Regions from separate parts of the Halobacillus sp. 12SKB genome, predicted to be linked through region 2. Evidence: a T-box and tRNA genes for the amino acid it is inferred to sense, from the RefSeq annotation. Region 2 holds a T-box; the other regions hold tRNA genes.
The links. A T-box is a leader RNA that pairs with one kind of tRNA and senses whether it is charged. The one in region 2 lies ahead of argS (arginine--tRNA ligase), so its partner is inferred to be a tRNA-Arg.
Positions count from the first base shown of each region.

Region 1: it encodes a tRNA-Arg, which carries the amino acid that the T-box ahead of argS (arginine--tRNA ligase) is inferred to sense. The anticodon was not compared.
Region 3: it encodes a tRNA-Arg, which carries the amino acid that the T-box ahead of argS (arginine--tRNA ligase) is inferred to sense. The anticodon was not compared.

Region 1 covers NZ_JBRFWR010000001.1:1,042,214-1,049,783, reverse strand. The annotation lists gene ACQ4XT_RS05290 (NUDIX hydrolase) at 1-306, shown strand, start outside; gene ACQ4XT_RS05285 (deoxynucleoside kinase) at 343-1,026, opposite strand; gene ACQ4XT_RS05280 (deoxynucleoside kinase) at 1,023-1,664, opposite strand; tRNA gene ACQ4XT_RS05275 (tRNA-Arg) at 1,858-1,930, shown strand; gene modB (molybdate ABC transporter permease subunit) at 1,963-2,637, opposite strand; gene modA (molybdate ABC transporter substrate-binding protein) at 2,634-3,419, opposite strand; gene ACQ4XT_RS05260 (M50 family metallopeptidase) at 3,517-4,173, shown strand; gene ACQ4XT_RS05255 (YjcZ family sporulation protein) at 4,278-4,388, shown strand; gene ACQ4XT_RS05250 (hypothetical protein) at 4,498-4,749, shown strand; gene aldA (aldehyde dehydrogenase) at 5,433-6,884, shown strand; gene queF (preQ(1) synthase) at 6,923-7,417, opposite strand.
Region 2 covers NZ_JBRFWR010000001.1:251,047-258,616, forward strand. The annotation lists gene proB (glutamate 5-kinase) at 1-360, opposite strand, end outside; gene proC (pyrroline-5-carboxylate reductase) at 400-1,242, opposite strand; gene ACQ4XT_RS01305 (thioredoxin family protein) at 1,558-1,887, opposite strand; gene ACQ4XT_RS01310 (DUF421 domain-containing protein) at 1,945-2,565, opposite strand; T-box leader at 2,661-2,875, shown strand; gene argS (arginine--tRNA ligase) at 2,915-4,597, shown strand; gene ACQ4XT_RS01320 (hypothetical protein) at 4,670-4,900, shown strand; partial or broken gene ACQ4XT_RS01325 (AAA family ATPase) at 4,944-5,463, opposite strand; gene ACQ4XT_RS01330 (ribonuclease H-like YkuK family protein) at 6,328-6,837, shown strand; gene ACQ4XT_RS01335 (hypothetical protein) at 7,004-7,162, opposite strand; gene ACQ4XT_RS01340 (peroxiredoxin-like family protein) at 7,155-7,570, opposite strand, start outside.
Region 3 covers NZ_JBRFWR010000001.1:1,997,732-2,005,301, reverse strand. The annotation lists gene ACQ4XT_RS09605 (sugar-binding transcriptional regulator) at 1-579, opposite strand, end outside; gene ACQ4XT_RS09600 (glutaredoxin family protein) at 731-952, opposite strand; gene ACQ4XT_RS09595 (ubiquinone biosynthesis protein COQ4) at 1,050-1,274, opposite strand; tRNA gene ACQ4XT_RS09590 (tRNA-Arg) at 1,534-1,609, opposite strand; gene clpP (ATP-dependent Clp endopeptidase proteolytic subunit ClpP) at 2,229-2,816, shown strand; gene ACQ4XT_RS09580 (HPr family phosphocarrier protein) at 2,914-3,168, opposite strand; gene whiA (DNA-binding protein WhiA) at 3,299-4,255, opposite strand; gene mgfK (gluconeogenesis morphogenetic factor MgfK) at 4,289-5,242, opposite strand; gene rapZ (RNase adapter RapZ) at 5,246-6,130, opposite strand; gene ACQ4XT_RS09560 (8-oxo-dGTP diphosphatase) at 6,147-6,614, opposite strand; gene trxB (thioredoxin-disulfide reductase) at 6,986-7,570, opposite strand, start outside.

The DNA of each region.
Region 1 (7,570 bases), 790 kb from region 2:
ATGGAGCTTGGAGAAAGCACGGAACAAGTCGCGAAACGTGAAGCGCTCGAAGAGACTGGATTGGAAGTCGATGACCTGCAATTGTTAAATGTTTACTCGGGGGAGGATCAGTTCAGTAGAGCTCCGAATGGCGATGAGTTTTACGTTGTGACAACAGCTTATTTCACTAGACATTATCGTGGGAACTATGCTTTTGATCCCGAAGAAACCGTGCAGGTGAAATTTTTTGAGTTTCATGACTTTCCTGAGAAAATGATTGGCAGTCATCGGATGATGATAGAGGATTATAGACAAAAAAACTCCTGATGTCGGACCAACGCATCAGGAGCTTCTTCTTTATGATTAGGTCAATAAATGACTGGAGCGCCATTTACGTGATTGTTGGATGAAGTGACCGATTTTTTCCAGGACGGGTTCGATGCTTGTTTTGTCATTCAGTACGTCGTAGTCGGCAATATTGAGGCGCAGGACAGGGCAGGAATTGAAATTATCAATCCAATTGTCATAACGCGTAAACATCTCTTCCCAATATTCTATCGGAGTTTCTTGTTCCATTGGACGTCCCCGTTCTTTGATACGGGAAACGATATCATCAAACGAACCTTCTAGATAAATTAAAAGATCGGGATGAGGGAAATATGGTGTCATCACCATCGCATCAAACAGGTTTCGGTACGTTTCATAATCGGTTGCGGACATCGTCCCTTTTTCGTAGTGCATCTTTGCAAAAATGCCGGTATCTTCATAAATGGAACGGTCCTGTATGAACCCGCCGCCATATTCAAAGATTTTCTTTTGTTCTTTGAAGCGTTCCGCCAAGAAGTAAATCTGTAAATGGAAGCTCCAGCGTTCAAAATCCTGATAGAATTTGTCGAGATAAGGATTGGTATCGACTTTTTCAAACGAGGTACGAAAGTTGAGGGCATCAGCGAGAGCATTGGTCATCGTTGACTTGCCGACACCGACCGTACCTGCAATCGTTATGACGCTGTCATGTGGAATTCCATAGCGTTCACGTGCATTCATTTGATAACTTCTCCTTTATTTAAATGCTGCTTTACTTGATCAACAATATAATTTAAATCGTCTTGATGTTTTACGAAGTCTATATGATCCCCGTTTAAACGGATCACAGGAATCTCTGGGTGAGTGGCTTCAAAATGTCTCATGAAGTCTTCGTAGTCTTGAGAGAGTTGTTCAAGATAAGAAGGTTGAATATTTGCCTCTACATCACGATTACGCATGCGGATGCGTTCGAGCAGAGTATCTAAACTCGCATGTAAATAGACGACCATATTCGGTTTAGGCATATCGTGTGTCAATATATCAAAAATCTGCGCATACTTGTCAAATTGGTCTTCTCTCAACGTGCGTCGTGCGAAAATCATATTCTTCGATATATGATAATCGGCGACCACGGGCTTCCCCGACTGCAAATATTTCCGGTCGATGTCTTCGAGCTGCTTGAAACGATTACACAAGAAGAACATCTCCGTTTGGAAGCTCCATTCTTCAATATTGTCGTAAAACTTGCCTAAAAACGGGTTCTCCTCAACGATTTCCTTCAGTAAATGAAAATCAAACTGGGAGGCGAGCTTTTTAGACAGAGACGTTTTCCCAACCCCAATGGGCCCTTCAACGGATATGAAAGGTAAATCTCCCATCTCTTTTCCTCCTTCAAACTCAATTCAAAACGTGAGTGCACATCACTCACCTACAAAATACGATACTTTTAGACAGACAAATAGTATTTTATCATATACATACGTCTGAAGTAACATCCGAGCGATATTTTTAAGGTGCAATTGCTTTTCAATCTTTGGTTTGTTTTGTATAATATTACTCGTACGTTCATACGCCCCCGTAGCTCAGGGGATAGAGCATCGGTTTCCTAAACCGTGTGCCGCAGGTTCGAATCCTGCCGGGGGCGCTGGCTGAAGCTATTTGAAGCTTCAGCTTTTTTTATGCTTTCCTTATGAAGTTAATCTTCCTCCGGCTCCACGTGGTGAGCCATAATACTGCACTGAATCCGAGACAGAGAATCACAACCACCCACATGAGGGCTTCTTCCATTCGACCTGATTCGACAGCAAAATAGATAGCGAGTGGAATGGTGTCTGTTTCACCAGGGATATAGCCTGCGATCATTAATGTAGCCCCGAACTCACCGAGGGAACGAGCGAAAGTCATGACTAAGCCGGCCAGTAATCCTGGCCAAGCTAACGGAAGTGATATGGTGAAGAACACCTTTATTTTCGAAGCTCCCATTGTTAAAGCTGCGTTCTCCAGGTTTTGATCATAATTTTCAAAAGCGGCCGAAGCACTTTGATACATAAGAGGGAATGCAACGACAGCAGACGCAATGACTGCCCCGGTCCAGGAAAAAACCACCTGAAGACCGAACCAGTCCATGAGCCATTGTCCGATCCACCCATTCTTACCAAATAAATAAAGGAGACCAAATCCAATTACTGTCGGAGGAAGGACGAGAGGGAGTAAAAGCAGCGATTCTAAGATACTTTTCCCGGGAAATAATTTTCTGGAAATGAGTCGTGCGCTAATGATTCCGATAATAAATACGATGAAAGTAGCGATTCCCGCTACTTTCAAAGACAAAAGAAGAGGTTCGAAGTTCATTGTTCTATCTTTCCACCTCTCATAGGATTGAATCCATAAGCTTTGTAAATTTCTGTCGCCTGGTCACTGGTTAAAAAAGCAAGAAACTGCTTTCCTTGTTCCTTAGTCCGGCTTTTTGAAATAACGATTCCCGGATATATGATCGAATCATGGAGGGTAGGGTCTATTTGTGTAAGAGTGGTTACCTGATCGGAAATCATGGCATCACTGGCATAGACAAAACCATAGTCCACCTGACCGGATTCGACATAAGTAAGGACTTGTCTTACATCGCTTCCGAATACCACCTTCTCCTCTAAACTCTCCCAAAGGTGAATCTTTTCCAACGCTTGTTTCGTATAAGTACCAGCAGGCACACTTTCTGGATTGCCGACGGCCAGTTTTTCGTTTTCTGTAAGTTTTAGTTCCTGGATCGTATTCAAACGATGCTTGGAATCGTCACTGATAAGGACGATTCGGTTGGTGGTAAACTCTATGTACGTATCTTTTTTCACAAGGTTTTGCTCCTTGAGAAGCTCGATCCAACGAGAGTCGGCAGACAAGAATACGTCTACAGGAGCTCCTTGTTCAATCTGTCTTGCCAATTTACCTGAACCTCCGTATATGGTCTCAATTTCTATTTTGTATTGTTCCTCAAAAAGAGGAGTCAGTTCTTCCATCACATCTTTCAAACTGGCAGCCGCCGCAATTCTTACGCTCGTCTCATCTGAATCCGATGAAGAAGCACAGCTGCATAAAAACAGTAAAATCATTGAACACGAGATCCATGTTAACTTTCGCATGTTTATTCCCCTTTTGTTACCATTGGCTCTATTCTTAAGATACGTCATATGTAGAAAGAATGCGATAAAAAGGTCACGAAGAAAGGAGTGCTCATATATGAAATTACAGGTTCTTTCAGCACTTATTCTTGCTTTCCTGCTCACACAACTCCCGGTCGTAGGAAAATATTTCGCTATATTAAACACAATGGTCCATGAGAGTGGTCATTCCCTGATGGCGCTGATTACAGGGGGAGAAGTAAGGAGAATTTCCCTGCTTCCCAATACATCCGGTTTTGCTTTGACCGGCCATACTTCATGGATCGGGCAAGTGTTAACAAGCATGGCCGGCTATGTTTTTGCTTCTTTTTTCGCTTTTGTCTTCTTTTTTCTCATCAGCCGCGGGCAGTATAAATGGATGATTTATATTTTAATGGCGTTCCTTGCCATCAATCTTCTTTTCTGGGTGAGGAATGTGTATGGTCTATTTTGGATCCTCACCTTCGGAGCCGGGTTTGTATGGCTGTTAAGAACTGGTCATGAACAAACGGTCCAATACGTCTTATTGTTCCTCGCTTCGCTCGTCCTTGTTGAGTCTGTGACCAGTGCTTTTGAGGTGATGTGGATCAGCTTTGTATCTCCAGGACAAGCCGGGGACGCAGCAAACTTGGCAAAAGCGACAAAATTCATTCCCGCCCCTTTGTGGGGATTGTCCTTTTTCATACAAGCCTTATACTTTGCCCTGCTTTCCGTTAAGCGTGTCTTTCCTTTCTGAAATTGTGAATGAAAAGAAGAAAAAAGATTAAATTCCGCACATGCCCTGCCTTCTTCAGCCCTCCTGAATAAGGTAGTAAAGTAAGTAAGAGAGGGGGGAATGGAATGAGCGGAGGATACGGTGGCGGTTTCGCGCTATTGGTTGTTTTGTTCATCCTTTTGATCATCATCGGTGCATCTTATATGGGTGGCCGTGGATACGGTTATGGATACTAATAAATAAACAGAGCGGGAATCTTTTCCCGCTGTTACATAAAATTAAACGTTTCTTGAAGTTTGGAAAAGGGTATCAGGGGACTAGAATAATTGGACGGAGGAGTCGTTTATGGATTTAAAAGAACACTTAGTAGCGCATGGGTATGATCACATTGATATTCTTCTTATTGATGAAGAGGGCGACCAAACAACCGTTGCCGACATTTCCCTTCCAAAGGTGACGGACTTAGAGTACAAGCTTTATCTCAAACCTGAAACAATCTCTTATCATTTTAAGGAAGAGGATCCTTATTTCGAGGCTGAGCAGCACGCAGAGTCCGGCGATGGCAAGAAAATTAAAGGTTTCATCCTCGAATGGTAAAGTCCTGTCCCTACAGGGCTTTTTTTAATGCCTAAAATAACACTTAATAATTGCAGATCAGCTCCCGATTGTGGAAGACTCGGTTACGAGATGTATCGGGATTCGTTGCCGTGTTGGGCGTTAGGGGTGGTGGGGAAGCTACTCGCTTTCCTGTGGGGGAGTGGCGAGCTTCCTCGGACTACGTCCTGCGGGATCTCGCCGATCTCCTTTCTCCCGCGGGAGTCTCGCAGCTTCCCAACCACCCCATTCGATATAGGGGAGACCCGAATCCCTTCTCACAACAGAATAGTCTTCCACTGTCCTTGTGGTGTGCGCAGGACTCTCTCTTTATAAAGCGTTAGGAATCCAAATATCTGACACGTGTGCTTAAAACTACTCATCTCCATCAGTTGAAAATGAGTTGATTCCAGAAGTGGTTTCGAGATACTCACATGGCAAAGGGGCGGAGGGAAACGGTGAGACTCCTGTGGGAAGTGCGTGGTAGATGAGACCCCGCAGAGCGTTAGCTCGAGGAGGCTCATCACTCGCCCACGGAAAGCGAACCTTTTCCCGGAGCCCCTAATCCCCAACGGAAATATCGAAATCAAGCCTTACACAATCCTGCCATATTGTTGAACACTGGTTTGTTTATTCTGAAGCACAAGGGGAATGAAAATGGTAAATCCCAACAGGAGGTCATTTTCATGCAGCAACATAAACTTTATATTAACGGAGAATATACAGAATCAAATGGATCTGAATGGATTGATATCTTAAATCCGGCGACCGAAGAGGTCATTTCTCAAATACCTAAAGGCACAGAAGAAGATGTGAATCGAGCAGTGAAAGCAGCGTTTGAAGCTCAAAAAGAATGGGAGCTTACGCCGAATATTGAACGCGGAAAAATCGTAAGGAAACTCGGAGATCGTATAGAAGAAAACCGAGCTACTTTTATTGATCTATTACAAGAAGAGCAAGGGAAAGATTATGAGCTTGCCAGTGGAGAAGTAGACCTTGCCATCAATTATTTCCGATACATGTCCGAGTGGGCACGTAGAATTGAAGGTGAAATTGTACCAAGTGACCGTAAGAATGAGAACATCTTCATTTATAAAAAGCCGATCGGAGTTGTGGCAGGGATCGTCCCTTGGAATTTCCCTGTGTTCATTTTGGCCCGTAAAGTAGCCACGGCACTTGTAACAGGAAATACATTAGTATTAAAACCAAGTCAGCAGACACCGAATACAGCGATGGAATTCACAAAAATTGTTGACTCAATGGACGAGATTCCAAAAGGTGTTTATAACGTGGTGACAGGAACAGGTTCAGAAATCGGGAACACCCTTGCCTCTCATCCAAACGTGCACATGATATCCATGACGGGTAGTGTGCCAGCAGGTACGAAAGTAATGGAAGCGGCGGCGCAGAACATTACGAAAGTGAATTTGGAGCTTGGAGGTAAAGCACCTGCGATCGTCACGGCTAATGCGGATCTGGATGTGGCAGCTGAAAGCATTACGACATCCCGTCTCGCTAATAATGGACAGGCGTGTACGAACGCTGAGCGTGTCTATGTTCATGAAAGTGTGGCGGATGAGCTGATCGCTAAGTTACGTCATAAATTTGAATCGATGACTATGGGCAATCCTCGGGAAAATAAGGAAGCGGATGTCGGTCCTCTTGTAAGTAAAGATCGCCTTGAAGAAGTGGAGCGCATGGTAAAAGAAGCGGTCGATGCAGGGGCGAAAGTTGAAATTGGAGGAGAACGTGGAGACTTAGACAAAGGTTATTTTTATAAGCCGACGATCCTTACAAATGTAAACCATGATATGCAGATTATGCAGGAAGAGATCTTCGGGCCTGTCATTCCTGTGACGACATTCAAGACATTGGATGAAGCGATTGAAAAAGGTAATGATACAGATTACGGATTATCCTCCTCTGTTTATACCGAAGACATGAATGAAGCCATGCGTGTCGTGAATGAACTGAAGTTCGGTGAAACATTCGTCAATCGTGAAAACTTCGAAGCTGTCCAGGGCTACCACGCAGGTATGAGGAAGTCAGGACTTGGTGGAGCAGATGGTAAGCACGGAATGGAAGATTTCCTTGTCACTCAGGTCGTTTACATGCAGTATAAAGATGATAAAAAATAAGGAGCAAAAGAGCTGCGATATTTGTCGCAGCTCTTTTTTTATCGGTTATCGATTTTTTCAGGGTAAAGGTCGTGATTCATCAAGCGATGGTCCGCCATTTGCTCAAATTTTGTGCCAGGTTTTCCATAATTGCAGAATGGATCAATGGAAATCCCGCCACGCGGGGTGAATTTGCCCCAAACTTCAATATAACGAGGGTCCATTAAGTCAATCAGGTCATTCATAATTGTATTCACACTATCTTCATGGAAGTCTCCGTGATTCCGGAAACTGAAAAGGTAGAGTTTGAGTGACTTACTTTCCACCATTTTCACATCTGGAATGTAGCTGATATAGATGGTTGCAAAATCGGGTTGGCGTGTCTTCGGGCAAAGGGTGGTAAATTCCGGACAGTTGAATTTTACAAAATAGTCACGGTTCGGATGTTGGTTATCAAACGTTTCAAGGACATCCGGATCATACTCGAAAGAATAGGAATTTCCTTGGTTACCAAGGAGTGATAAATCAAGGTCTTGGTCGTTGCGTCCTGGCATGAGGCATGCTCCTTTGTGAATGTATTTTCAATCAAAAAAGCCGCAGCGGCTAAGGGCTGCGGCTTATCATAAGACGTGGTCCTTAGTTTTTTATAGAGGGGTTGGCTAAGAAACCTCTACTATGAAGCTTTTATGCTCGTTTCATTATATAAA
Region 2 (7,570 bases):
ACGTGCATTGTTGTAGCGGTCTTCATCAGAGAAGTCGCTGCGAGTAATGAGAATTTGAGAACCCATATAACCGTGGGATAGGAAAAGATCGGAATAAGATTCCATCAACAATCCTTGGCCAATGGATGCGGCTGCCTGTTTTTCAGGTAAAGAGCTTGGGCGCTCGAGGCAACCTAGTTTGCGATAACCTGCGGCTACCGCTCCTGAGGATACGAGTAAAACTTCGTGGCCGTCGTCTTTCAATTGGACGACTTCATCTACTAATTTTTCTAATTTACGGCGGCTGACTTCTCCGTGCATGCTGGTTAGGGAACTGCTCCCTATTTTAATTACTACCCTTTTTTTATCTTGACTCAACATATCACTCCTGTTTAACATTTTCGCGTCGATGGGTTTCGTTTATTTACTGCCTACAAGTAGTCCTTCAAGTTCTTTGCTTAATTCTTTCGAACGACTGGCTGCTCCTTTAATCGCTTCAGAAATGGCGTAACCTCCACCAGCTTCATTAAGAGCGTTAAGGCCTGCTGCTGTCGTACCGTTCGGAGATGTCACATTTTCACGTAGTTCTGTCGGGCTTTCATCGCGTTCCAGCATCATTTTTGCTGCTCCAAGCAATGTTTGAGCTCCAATTTCGCGAAGAGTTTCACGATCCATGCCTTCTGCACGACCCGTTTCTTCAATGTGTTCCATCAAATAATAGAAGTAAGCTGGTCCGCTTCCCGCTATTCCTGTAAAGACGTCCATTTTATCTTCTTCAATGACGAAAACTTCGCCAATGGATTTCAGTAGTTCCTTTGCGACAAGTACATTGTCCATGTCTGCAAAACGGCCTGGCGTAATCGCTGTCGCAGATTCGCGAAGCATACTTGAGGTATTCGGCATCACACGGATGACTTGCTGACCTTCATTCAATCGTTCTTCCATATAAGATGTTGAGATTCCCGCAAGTACAGAAACAAGTACTTGGTTAGCTGTCAATTTATCTTTTAAATCGGCAAGTACAGCATCAATATCTTTTGGCTTCATTGCCAAAATGAACTGATCGACTTCTGCAAAGTTCAATTCATCTTTTAATACCGTGCGTACGCCGTATTTATAATTGATTTCATTTAAACGTTCTTGATTACTTCTATTGGTCACGATGATGTTCTCAGCTGGAATATTACCGGATTCCACCATGCCTGAAATCATCGCTTCAGCCATAGAGCCTGCACCTAGAAAAGCAATCGTTTGTTTAATCATTTGGGTTAATCTCTCCCGTTCGCATTTTTTGTTCGCTTTATTTAAGACGTTTTTCATCATAACATTGGGCAAATCTTATTCAAGGGGTTTTAGGCAAGTCGGGTCTATATACGCCAATTAGTTAGTGTAAACGGTTTCATGGAGAGGTATTTCCAATTCATCGCTTCTCATCGCAAATAATCTCGTCTCAGACATGTATTTGCGGGTTGAATTTTCAAGAAAAGCCGGAGAAAGCAAAATTGAGGGAATTATCAGACTTTATTTTTACCGTAAGAACATATAAAAAAACCATCTGTTGAGGATTTCAACAGATGGTCATTTTTCATTAATGAAATGATTCAGTTTTGCCAGTTGCTGGTTTAACTCCCCGATCGGAACAAAGCGGGCTTTTCGGAATAGTTCTTTCCCTTCAGAATAGATCAAAACGGCAGGTACCGTCATGACTGAAAACTCTCCCGCCACTTGTGGAATTTTATCAGCGTCCACATGTCTGGACACAATTTCAGGATAGTCGTTCAACAAGTTTTCCACTTGCGGAAGCAAACCATGACAAACCGAACATCCGGGCCTGGATACATAAACAATCGAAAGCGGATGTTCATGAACAAATCCCTGTAGTTCTTCAATGGTGTTTACGGATTCCACTTTTCTCACCTCTGTTCCATTATATCAAGGAATAGATCAAAATGCCTGCACGGAGACTTAATTCAAACGATCAGGGTGAACGTGTTGGTGTTGCTTCGTTTCTACTTCCTTAAATAAATCTTCAGCAGGAGGTTTCGCTGTCGGGATTTGTGCAGCCTGATTTGGATTTAACATCTGTTTTAACGATAGAATTTGTTGGTATATGTCATCCATGTCCTGCTTTGTCGCTGGTCTTTTGTGTTCTTTATACTCGAATCCGACCTGCCCGTTTGGTTCAAGGGTCGCCGACTTAAGATCAGCAATGGACGTAATGTTGCCCTGCCTTAACTTCATCTCTAACTGGTCGACAGTAAAACGTAGTTTCTTCATATTCTTTTCATTTAACTGTCCATTTTCAATTATGGAAACAGACCTGCCTGTGAGGAAACGTTCCATAAAATCGAATTTCACCTGGCTGAATTCCATAACCATCAATGTAAGGACAAGCACTCCCCCTACACCGAACGTCACCCATATATTCTTCCCCGCCACAGGTTGGATCAGTAAAGAACCGATCGCAATCATGATGACCGTTTGTGATAACGTCATCTGTGATATGGATTTCCGACCGGCAATACGAAGAATGATTGTCCCCACAATGATAATGAGAACCGCTTTCCAAATCCAATCCATCATCAATCACCTCTATATCGTATGTTCACCTAAATAAACCAAGATATTCGCAAGGAAAGGATTGCAAAAGGAAATGCTTTCCGCTATAATTTTTTCAAATATAAAATTCCAGGAAAAAGAGAGTAGCTACCAGAAACAGATCAGCGACTCAGGGGTGGTGGAAGCCTGGGCAGGATTTCAGTAGTGAAACGGACTTTTGAGAAGCTTTCCTGAATCATGGAGTAGGGAAAAAGCCGGGGACGCCCCCGTTAACAACGTCGAGTGGCTGTACGACAGCTATAAGAGTGGTACCGCGAGCACAAACCTCGTCTCTTTTTTAGAGGCGGGGTTTTTTATTTTTATGGAGGTGTGGTTTATGGAAAAACAAATCCTTGCCCTGCAAATCGCTCATATCCTGGGGGAGGAGTATCCACGGGATTGGGTGCAGCAACAGATTGAAACACCTAAACAGTCCAGCCACGGCGACCTGGCTTTTCCTTGTTTCCCGCTGGCAAAGACGTTGAAAAAAAGCCCGCATCTGATTGCCGAAGAAGTTTCCAATCAATTGAAACATCCGGTATTCAATGAAGTGCAGACAGTAGGCGGCTACATTAACATTTTTCTTGATCAGGGGTTTGTAGCTGAACACACGTTGAACCAATTTTACCAGGACCCAGCAGCCTATGGGGGGCACGAATTTGGAAAAGGAAAGACTGTCGTCCTTGATATGTCAGCTCCGAATATTGCCAAACCTTTCTCCATGGGCCATTTAAGATCAACGGTCATTGGTAATGCCCTATCCAACCTTGCTCAAAAATGTGGGTATGAAACGGTGAAGATCAATTACATCGGAGACTACGGGACACAGTTCGGAAAACTATTAGCCGCTTATCTCAAATGGGGAAAAGAAGAAAATCTCAAACACAACCCAATTCAAGAATTGACCCGAGTGTATGTAAAGTTCCACCATGCTTCAAAAGAAGACTCCTCCTTTATTGACGAAGGAAGAGAATGGTTCAAGAAATTGGAGAATTACGATGAAGAGGCGGTTGCCTTGTGGAAATGGTTCAAAGCCGTTTCACTGAAAGAGTTTGAGAAAATTTATAATCTTTTAGGCATCACTTTCGACTTGACCCGAGGCGAAGCTTACTACAATGACAAAATGGATACGACCATCGACATGTTGCAGGAAAAAGGGATGTTGGAAGAATCGGAAGGTGCTCAAGTCGTCCGCCTTGATGAGGAAGGATTACCTCCCTGCCTTATTCGAAAAAGTAATGGAACGACCATCTATGCCACGAGAGATTTGACAGCTGCGATTGATCGGAAGCAAACGTATGATTTTGATGAAGCACTTTATGTGGTCGGCCACGAACAAACCCTTCATTTTCAACAGATCAAGCATGTGTTGAAAAAAGCAGATTTTGCCTGGGCGGATCAATTAAAACATATCTCTTTTGGAATGATGCTTCAAGACGGAAAGAAAATGTCTACACGTCAGGGGAAGACCGTTTTACTGGAACAAGCGCTGCAGGAGGCCATTTCCCAAGCTGCGAATAATATTAAAGAAAAGAACCCTGAATTGAAGGACGCGGAAAAGGTCGCGGAACAAGTCGGGGTAGGTGCTGTCATCTTTCACGACCTTAAACACGATCGTCGCAATGATGTGGAATTTTCTTTGGAGGATATGCTTACCTTCGAAGGTCATACAGCTCCATATCTGCAATACACGTATGCGCGTACTGTCTCTTTACTAGAAAAAGGGAACTTTGATCCTAATCATCCTGTAACAGACGTCCACACAGATTCCGCTTGGCCATTAATTAAAACCATTCGCCTTTTCCCGGAGGTGATTGAGAAAGCATACAAAGAATATGACCCATCCAAGCTTGCTAGACACCTCTTAGATGTCGCAGGTCACTTCAACAGTTTTTACGCCCATACAAAAGTGATTGGAAGTGAAGAGGAACAAGGGCTCCTCTCATTGATTTATGCCGTTAACTACCAATTAAGAAATGGTTTGTCCCTTCTCGGGATTCAGGCACCTGAAAATATGTAGCATAGAGAACTTTAGCACTTCCACCTTTCTTCTATTATAATAATAGTAACAAAAGGGAGAGGAGCGCATCCTATGTACCCGATTTATTACGGACTTGCGATCATTGCCTCGGTAGCTGCCTTGATAGGCACGATCGTTATAGCTAAACATGTAAACAAACCTGAGAACACATCGTCACCCGAAGACGACGCCAAGCAGTTGAAAAACGCCGGGAGTGATACAGGAAGCATTCCGTTACTGACGACCATTTACGCCATCACATTTGTCATAACCGCCATTCTCATGTGGATCTTTATTTTTTAACACATGTAAGGAGAAAAGGTGCACCTTTTCTCCTTTTTTGTTTTCACGATGAAGACTTCACAATAATATCCGCCTGTCTTTCAGGCTCGACCATTGCTATGTAGTAATCTTCCGCTTTCCAGTACCGTTCTTTGAATTTATCGATATTCTTTCTCGTTCCCTCACTTTCTCTTAATAACCTTTCTTCTCTTGGACACTGGACATAAACCACAAAATCAAAAAAGCTTCGCCACTCTTCCCTTTGTAAAAATACACCTTCTACAATAACCAACCTACTCTCTTTTACCAGTGCTTTAAAATAAGTCTTCCTTTAACGCTTTGACATCCCATTGCAGAAAATAATATTCGTACCATTGTTCATACCCGGTATTGTATCTCTTCTCTCTTCCCACAACGTAATCATCGATATGATACGTAACGACTGGAAAAGACGATTTCTGGAGTTCCTTTTCTATTTTCTCTGTGAGTGTCGTTTTTCCTGAACGACTCAAACCATCGATTCCTAATACAAATCTTTTCCCTGCATCTAATGAAGGGATTCTTCGAAGGATCTCTCCCACCATCCTCTCCCCCTCCTTTCGTTAGTGTTTATTAACGTATATGGCACGTTTCTTGAAGACTCAGTTTCGAGACTTTTATTGAGTGGGTGGGGCTGCGGGGAATAGCTCGCTTTCCGCGGGAGCGCGGTGAGCCTCCTCGGACTTCGTCCTGTGGGGTCTCACCCTGCACTTTTTTCCCGCAGGAGTCTCGCCATTCCCCTCCGCCCCTTTACCATGGTAGATTCTCGAAACCACTACTTGGAAGATCACCTTGTATGGTTATGGGAAGTGAATCATATAAACTCTACTCAATGGACATTTAGAAAACGTAAATGCTTGATACAAAGCACTTTATGCCTGCCTATGTGGGGGAAATTGGAACTTCACTTATAAGTTTAGGGGTTCTATAATCCACCTTCCATAATCATAAGAGCTGATCTTTTAGTGTTGGTTTCGAGAATCCTTTCCATGGCAAAGGGGCGGAGGGAAACGGTGAGACTCCTATGGGACGTGTGGGACAGGTGAGACCCCGGAAGGCGTAGCCTGAGGAGGCTCACCGCCCGCCCCATGGAAAGCGAATCTTTTCCCGGAGCCCCTAGAACCACATAATCGTCACGAAACTGAGTCTTCAAGAAAAGGGAGCTTTTCTTGAAGTCTTCGTTTCGGAACTTCTATGTAATATTCCTTCTCGTTTCACCATGCAGATTCCCTTTTTCAATGAAAATGCACATAAATTTTTCAACACTGACACATACTCTCGATAAATTCATGTTATCTTTCGAGTAGGTCTATGAATATCTTAATAACAGAATGGTCACTAGCTCATTTGACGTACAATCCCTTTCTTTTGAAAAATTTAAGGAGTTGGCTACTGTGAACCAATCCCATATGTTTCAGAACCTCACCCATAAAAAGATGAAGTTTGAAGAAGTGTTTTCCCATATACTAACGTTCATGAAAAGTGATCCGATCGGGGATTACAAACTCATGATGGGAACCGATTCCCAAGTTCATCCCTCCCACACTCTGTTCATTACCGGCATCGTCATCCAACGAGTTGGTAAAGGGGCCTGGGCCTGTTTCCGCAAAGAAGTGGTCCACAGAGAAATGACTACCCTGCATGAACGTATTTCCTACGAAACTTCGTTAACAGAACAAGTGGCTTCCTTATTTACGGAAGAAAAAAAGAATGATCTCATCGAAGTTGTTCTCCCCTATATCTATAAAGGGGCAACATTTACGATTGAAGGACACATTGATATCGGGAGTGGAGACCGAAACAGGACAAGAGTCTATGTAAATGAAATGATGGCCAGAATCGAGTCTCTCGGGATGGAAGCGAAGATTAAACCGGATTCCATTGTCGCAAGCAGTTACGCCAATCGATATACAAAGTAGCGGGCGGTGATTGTTGATGTATCAAAAGGCCATAACATCTTGTGTGTTAGGAATGATGTCCATCTTTCTTCCTTTTATCGGCATTATCCTTGGATGGATCGGTCTCTCTTTTGCGAATAAAGCTCTCGTTGAACTCTCCACAGACGCCCCAGGATACCGGTTCGCCTTAGGTGGGAAGATATGCAGCGTTGTTGGTCTTTGCCTGCAATCCTGCATCCTTATATTTATCCTTGCCGCCTATTTCTTTTTCATGAACCTGAATCTTTTTATGTAAAATAAAAAAGCGTCCTCTAACAACTAAAGAGGACGCTTTATTCTTACGCATTTATTTTTTTCAATTCTCCTAGTACGTCAGATGGTTCGGCTCGATCTTTGTAGTCCGCCTTCGTATAGTCATACACAATCGTACCATCTGTATCAATAATATAAGTTGCGGAGACAGGCAGGGTCCATGTCTCATCGCCATTATGTTTATCCACGTGCAGCCCTTTATCTTTGTACACATCTACAAGATAATCTGGTAATTGGTACACCAAATTGTATTGATTGGCCACTTCATTTCCAACGTCGCTCAGTACGTGATAGTTGAGTTCATTTTTCTCCTGGGTGGTCAATGACTGATCGGGAGTTTGAGGGCTGACTGCAATTAATTCAGCTCCTTGTCCATGAATCTCATCTAAAATCTGCTGATAGGCTCTCAGTTCCATGTTGCAGTAAGGGCACCAGCCTCCGC
Region 3 (7,570 bases), 1.7 Mb from region 2:
CATTTCCGCACAGATTGTGTTGGCCTGGTTTTCAACTCTTTCACCTAAGCCTCCACGTGCAGGTACGTATAAGCACTGATCAGCTCCAGACAGCGGCGTCATCACTTGCGCGACGGATGCCATCGTTGTTCCGCCTGTAATGGCTATCACCTGGTCAGGCGACATATGTTCTTTCAAATACTGGACACATGCTTTTCCCATCTCTTGTTTTACCCAATTAAGCTCATCACTATCACCAGGAACAACAACGACATGGTCTAAATTTAATTTATCCTTTAATTGTTGTTCTAAAACCTTAATCCCAGAGACCTCTTTAATAAACTCAGCTAACTGCTCAAGAATGTTCTGCCCTTCATAACTTAAGTGCATGCCTCTTGAGGTAATCTCTACAGCTCCTTGTTTATTCAGAAAGTCCACTTCGCTTCGGACCGTACGTTCAGCCAGCTCAACGCTTTCAGCTAACGCTCTTCGGCCTACAGGCTGCATGATCTGGATGTAATACAACAGCTGATAACGGCGCTGTATAACGTCCAGGACATCCGGGAATAATTTTTTTTGTAAGTCGATGAACGCTCTCATGGAAAAAGCTCCTTCTTTGAAATGGTACCAACCGGGATGTATTACGTCCCAGCTAGTCATATTATGTCCCGCTCGGAGCAAAAAAATATCCTATTTCAACTTTATATTAACAGTGGGGTTGTCCACGTGCAAGCGAAAACCCATACGTTTTTCATTGTAAACGCTTCATTAGTTCTATGTAATCAATTTCACGATAATCCAACTCTTCCGCACCGATCTTTAACACCGGTACCTCAAGCAAATACTTCTCTAATAGTTCTGGATCTTTCTCAATATCCACCATGACTACTTTGACATCGAACAGTGATAATAGGCCTTTGATTTCTTCACATAATCCACAGTTTTCTTTTACATATAATACGACTTCAGACATGCACAAGCCCTCCTGAACTTTTCACCTTCATCATACCAAAGGATACACTCCAATATCCATCCTCCTCCAGAGCTTCTCACACAAAAAAAGACACGCTTCAGGAAGCATGTCCTTTTTTATCATAAAAACCATTATCGATTTTCAACTTACGCTTATCCAAGAAATGAGCTAATTCTTCACCTACATAATTTTCAGGTGTTCGCTTCAATGACTTATAGTTGAAGGATAACTTTTGCTGTTCCTGCATATCGAACAAGTGAATCCGCCTGTCTTCAGAAACCTCTTCGGTCGACAACATTTTGTAACGGATTAGGTTTGTCATAAATACCCCTCTTCTAAATAAAGCGAAAAGTCTGACTTTATTTATTCAATCATAACACACAAATAAGGCAAAAAGAACCTACATGACGATAATAAAACCAAATAAACGTTCGTATAATTCCTGTGTGATATCTGTTTAATTAATATTTAAATAACACTCTTGTAACCACCATAAATCACAAAGGATTAGTATATTAATATAATGATATTTTTGTAAAAAAAAGGCCTTCCTTACATTCAAGGAAGGTCTTTTTATTCAGCGCGCCCGAGAGGATTCGAACCCCCGACTGACGTAGAACCGGAATCTACCGCTCTATCCAACTGAGCTACGGGCGCAAAAGCGACATGCATTTAATATTATAAGGAGAATCACCAAAAAACGCAACCCATTTTTATGATCTTCCAGAAAAGCTCCCTTGTGAAGGATCTGTTTCGAAGATTTTATAAGAGCTTAGGGGCTACGGGAAAAGGTTCGCTTTCCATGGGGCGGGTGGGAAGCTGTGAGAATCCCGCGGGAGAAGGAGATAGCAACATCCCGCAGGACGTAGCCCGTGGAAGTTCGACCCTCCCCCACAGGAAAGTGTTCAAATGCGGAATCGCCTTGGTAGACACGAGTGTCTGGGCGATGGAGCTAGACGTGTAGATTCCCAACCACCCCAGGCGCTCAATTCAGTAACAAACCCCAAAACATCTCATAAAAATGTCCCCCTTGCCATGTAGCTTAATTATAGGTTTGGACGTTTATATAGGTAAATTTAGGGTATGATGGTAGAAGGAATTGGAACACATCACATAGAACGAATAAGAATAACCTTTTTTCATACTCAAAAGGCATAACAAACCTTGCTGAAATAAAGGATAAAAGGTCGATTGTTTTTGTTTGACCTTTATTGACCTTATAGGTATGATGAATGTATTCCATCATTATTAATTTGATGTTAAGGAGGAATTTCAAATGAATTTAGTCCCTACAGTTATTGAACAAACAAACCGCGGAGAACGTGCTTATGATATTTACTCCCGCTTACTTAAAGACCGGATCATCATGCTGGGAAGCCCGATCGATGATAACATCTCAAACTCTGTTGTTGCGCAGTTGCTTTTCCTTGCGGCTGACGACCCGGAAAAAGACATTTCCCTATACATCAACTCCCCTGGTGGTTCAATCACGGCAGGTATGGCGATTTATGATACGATGCAGTTCATCAAGCCGAACGTATCCACAATCTGCACAGGTATGGCTGCATCTATGGGTGCATTCCTGCTGAACGCCGGTGAACCAGGTAAACGTTATGCACTACCAAACAGTGAAGTTATGATTCACCAACCACTTGGAGGCACACAAGGTCAGGCTTCAGATATCGAAATTCACGCGAAGCGTATCATTAAGATGCGCGAGAAGCTGAACAAGATCCTTGCTGAGCGTACTGGACAACCAATGGAAGTCATCGAACGCGACACGGATCGTGATAACTTCATGTCTGCCCACGAAGCTGTTGACTACGGCTTGATTGATAAAGTAATGGAGAAAAACGAACAATAAAGACACAAAATCCGCTGTGATTACACAGCGGATTTTTTTGTGAAATATGAAAACGTTCCCTCATTGGAGAACGTTCATTTTTTCACATAAACATCTATTACTCATTTTTCACAAAGTCGGTAAGAACCTGAACTGCTTCTTCCTCATCAGAGCCATCTGCAATCAATTTGATTTCTTCATCGGTCCCGACAGCAAGGCTCATTAACCCCATAATGCTTTTGGCATTTACACGTTTCTCACCTTTTTCAATAAAAACATCTGCGGTGAACTTGTTCGCCTCTTGTACGAATTGTGCTGCTGGCCTTGCCTGTAAACCTGTTTCGAGCTCAATCGTTATCGTCCTTTCAATCACCTGTCATTCTCCTCTCATTCTATATTTCAACTTCTTTGTAAGCGGATTCAATACTTAGAAAAAAGAACGCTCTCTTGTAGAAAGCGTTTATAATTGTATTTCATTATAGCATGAATTTGTTAAGGAAACATTAGTTTCTTGTGTTTTCTGTGACTTCACCTTTTCTAACTTTTTCGGCAAACTCGTCGATTTTACGCAGGCGGTGGTTGATTCCTGATTTACTGATCGATCCACCAGAAACATACTCACCAAGCTCTTTTAAAGAAACTTCCTGGTGCTGCAGCCTTAAAGATGCAATCTCCTGCAATTTATCCGGCAGGGCCTCTAAACCTACTGTCCGTTTAATGAATTTTATGTTCTCTACTTGACGGAAAGCGGCACCGATCGTCTTATTCAAATTCGCAGTCTCACAATTGACGAGACGATTGACGGAGTTCCTCATATCGCGGACGATCCTCACATCTTCAAACTTGAAAAGCGCCTGGTGTGCTCCTATATTACTAATGAGCTCCGTGATTTTATCCGCTTCTTTCAAGTAGGTAATGTATCCTTTTTTCCGACTGAGTGTCCTTGCGTGCAACCCGAAACTATTCATAAGCTTACACAACGCCTCGTTGTGTTCCTCATCAGAAGAATGAATTTCAAGATGATAGGAAGAAGTTTCCGGGTTATTGACTGAACCACCCGCAAGAAATGCTCCTCGTAAATAAGCCCTTTTACAACATGTATCGTTCAAATACTTTTGAGGGATGTCTGGATTAATGGATAGAGGACCTTTCAGGATTTCAAGATCTTCAAGGACGACTTTCGCTTTCTCCGTCATCCTGACAATATAAACATTGTTCTTTTTTAACCTCATTTTTTTCCGGACAAGGAGTTCAACCGGGTAGGGATAAAGCTTTTTGATTAACGTGTAGATCCTTCTCGCAATCGCTGCATTCTCTGTTTGTACATCCAGAATATATTCACGGTTGGAAAGGGAAAAGGTGCCGTTCATGCGAACAAGGGCAGCTAGCTCCGATTCCATACAGCAAGTATCTGCTTCTACATTGGTTAATTCTTTTTTGATCTCTGATGCAAATGACATGATGTACACCCCCTTCTACCTACCACGCAACACCTAAAGCATGGAGTGCAGTAACTTTGCTAATTTATCTGTGTCATGACGTAGCATAGGCTTGCTATGGTCGATGATATCTTCTTCTATGACTTTCAATCCCATGGACTTAATTCTTTCAATATCATAAACAACGGGCTCGGCATTTTCTTCCGCATATGCAGCCCTTACCCCTTGATCAATCGGTTGATTATGCACAATCACTGACTGTAACACATCTTCTCCGATATGATCAAATAATGCCTGTATATGATCAGCAGCCGTGTAACCAGAAGTTTCCCCCTGCTGCGTCATCACGTTGCATATATAAGTGACCATCGCTTTCGTTTCTTTCAATGCCTGACCGATTTCAGGAATAATGATATTCGGTAATATACTTGTATAAAGACTTCCAGGTGAGATGACAATCAAATCTGCGGATTTGATTGCTTCTACGGCTTCCGGCAAAGGCTGAACCGGTGTAGGGCTTACGTACACCCTTTTTATTTTCTTGTTCTGCTTAGGAATACTAGACTCACCGGTCACAACCGTCCCATCCTCCATTTCTGCATGGAGGTTCATTGAATGATTGGCAATCGGATAAATATGACCACGCACGTTCAGGACTCTGGAGATTTCTTTGATCCCTTTATAAAAATCTCCCGTCATGGATGCCATCGCAGCTAGCAGGAGATTTCCCATGGAATGACCGGACAGGCCGTTACCCGCTGCAAACCGGTGTTGAAAAAGCTCAAGGAGCATAGGTTCAGCATCCGATAAGGCAGCGACAACATTCCTGATATCCCCTGGAGCGGGAATGGCCATCTCATTACGTAAGCGGCCGGAGCTCCCACCGTCATCAGCCACTGTAACAATGGCTGACAGGTCGATCGGTAAATTTTTCAACCCGCGCAAAAGCACAGGCATTCCGGTCCCGCCACCTACAACGACGACACGCGGCTTGGTCTTATGATCCATCCGTTACAAACCCTTTCTTTTATCAATGTCTCTGTGAGTGACATGGGTCACGAAGTCGGTAGAGAAATATTCCGATAAGTGCTCAGCAAGTGCTACAGAGCGATGTTGACCGCCTGTACAGCCGACAGCAACAACAAGCTGACTTTTTCCTTCACGTTTGTATTGAGGCAGCATGAATTGCAGCAAGTCTTTCAGCTTTTCAAGGAACTTCTGTGTATCTGTCCATTTAAAAACATAGGAGGATACTTCTGTGTTCAACCCTGTCAACGGGCGCATATGTTCAACATAATGCGGGTTCGGCAGGAAACGGACATCAAACATTAAGTCGGCATCAATGGGTACGCCGTATTTAAAACCGAAGGATACCATCTGAATGGAAAACACCTGTTGTTCCTTTTGACGGTACTTTTCAATAATCCGCTCCCGGAGTTCTTTCGGTTTCAATGATGTTGTATCAATGATCGTTTGCGAACGGCCTCTCAGCTCATCCAGCATTTTTCTCTCTTTGCGTATACCTTCAAGTGGCAGCCCTTCTTTAGCAAGGGGATGGGACCTGCGTGTTTCTTTATAGCGGGAAACAAGCGCTTGATCTTCTGAATCAAGGAAAAGAATATGTTCTTGCAGCCATTCCTCTTTTCCTAGACGGTCAAGAGAATCAAAGAGGGCATCGAAGAATTCCCGTCCACGTAAATCCATCACTAGAGCCACATTTTGAATGTTGTTGCTGGAATCTTTCATCAGTTCAAGAAACTTTGGAAGCAGGGCCGGTGGTAAGTTATCGACACAAAAAAAACCGAGATCTTCAAAGCTTTGAACAGCTACGGTTTTCCCTGCTCCTGACATTCCTGTGATGATTACTAACTGAGTTTCGTTGGCATTTACTGGCATCTTTCATCGCTCCCCATTAGTCAGGTCGTGACGGATCCAAATCTTCATCAATCAAGCGGAAGTCCGTCGTATATACAAATGTTCCATATACTTGCTCTTCACTACTTAAGATGTGCTTGAAAATCCTCCGATCTCCCTCTGCCATCGGCTTTTGAAGAACTTCTTCAACCGGAACCCATTCCAGTTCACCTTCTTCACTTTCATCAAGCAAATCCCCGGAATAGCTCGTACTGTAAAAAGTAAACATCATCCATTCTTGAGCGGTTTTCCCATCTTCCCGCATGACAAATGTAAATGAACCACGAAGCTCTGGATTTTCAATGGAAAGTCCCGTTTCTTCTTTAAATTCACGGACAACGGAATCTTTAATATTCTCTCCGGCTTCCATCTTGCCGCCAGGAGCTACATACCAGCCTCTGCGTGGTTTTTTTAACATCAATACGGAATCATCAACTTTCAAAATACAATTCGCTACACGCTGCATCGTTATGGTCACCTCATTTTCTTTCTAGAGGGCATCTCCACCCATTATACAATGAATTCACAGGTTGCTACAATATTATGTTCCACAGCCTGGATTGAAAACTATTTCCTTTAAACTTATTTGGATAATGATTTCGTTGCTTGCGTTGAGACTGAATGGAACGAAACCTTCGCTGAAATCTTAAAAGAGTACCTACTTGTTAAAAGGCCTAAATTCAACAAATTTCATGTATAAAACAAAAAAAGACACAGATGACGAGCACCTGTGCCTCATAGAGATTAATCTATTAAAAGGGGGTCAATTAATCATTTCCATCGTAACAGGAAAATATTTCATAGGTGTTACACCGGAGTTAAAATGCTGTTTCTTTTTTAATTGACGACCTTCAATTCCTCTAAAAGATTTTCAATATAGTGCTGAACAGATTGTGCGGCGATACTTCCATCACCAGTTGCTGTTACAATTTGACGCAATTCTTTTTCACGGATGTCCCCGGCAGCAAATACGCCTGGTACTCTCGTTTCCATGTTTTCATCTGTTTCGATATACCCTTGTTCATTCGTGATGCCCAGGCTTTCGAACGGTGTGGACAATGGAATCATTCCGATATAAATGAACGTACCGTTGGTATCAAAGTCGTACACTTCATCGGTTTTTTTATTGTGAAGCGTAACGCTTCCTACTTTTCCATCTTTTTCGTTGATGGATTTGACGACAGTATCCCAGATGAAGTCGATTTTATCGTTATCAAAAGCGCGGTCTTGAAGAATCTTTTGTGCGCGTAATTCGTCACGACGGTGAACAATCGTTACTTTGCTTGCAAAGCGTGTAAGATAGACACCTTCTTCGACTGCAGAATCTCCACCGCCTACAACGACGAGTTCTTTATCTCGGAAGAATGCTCCATCACATACTGCGCAGTAAGAAACACCACGGCCGCCAAGTTCTTTTTCACC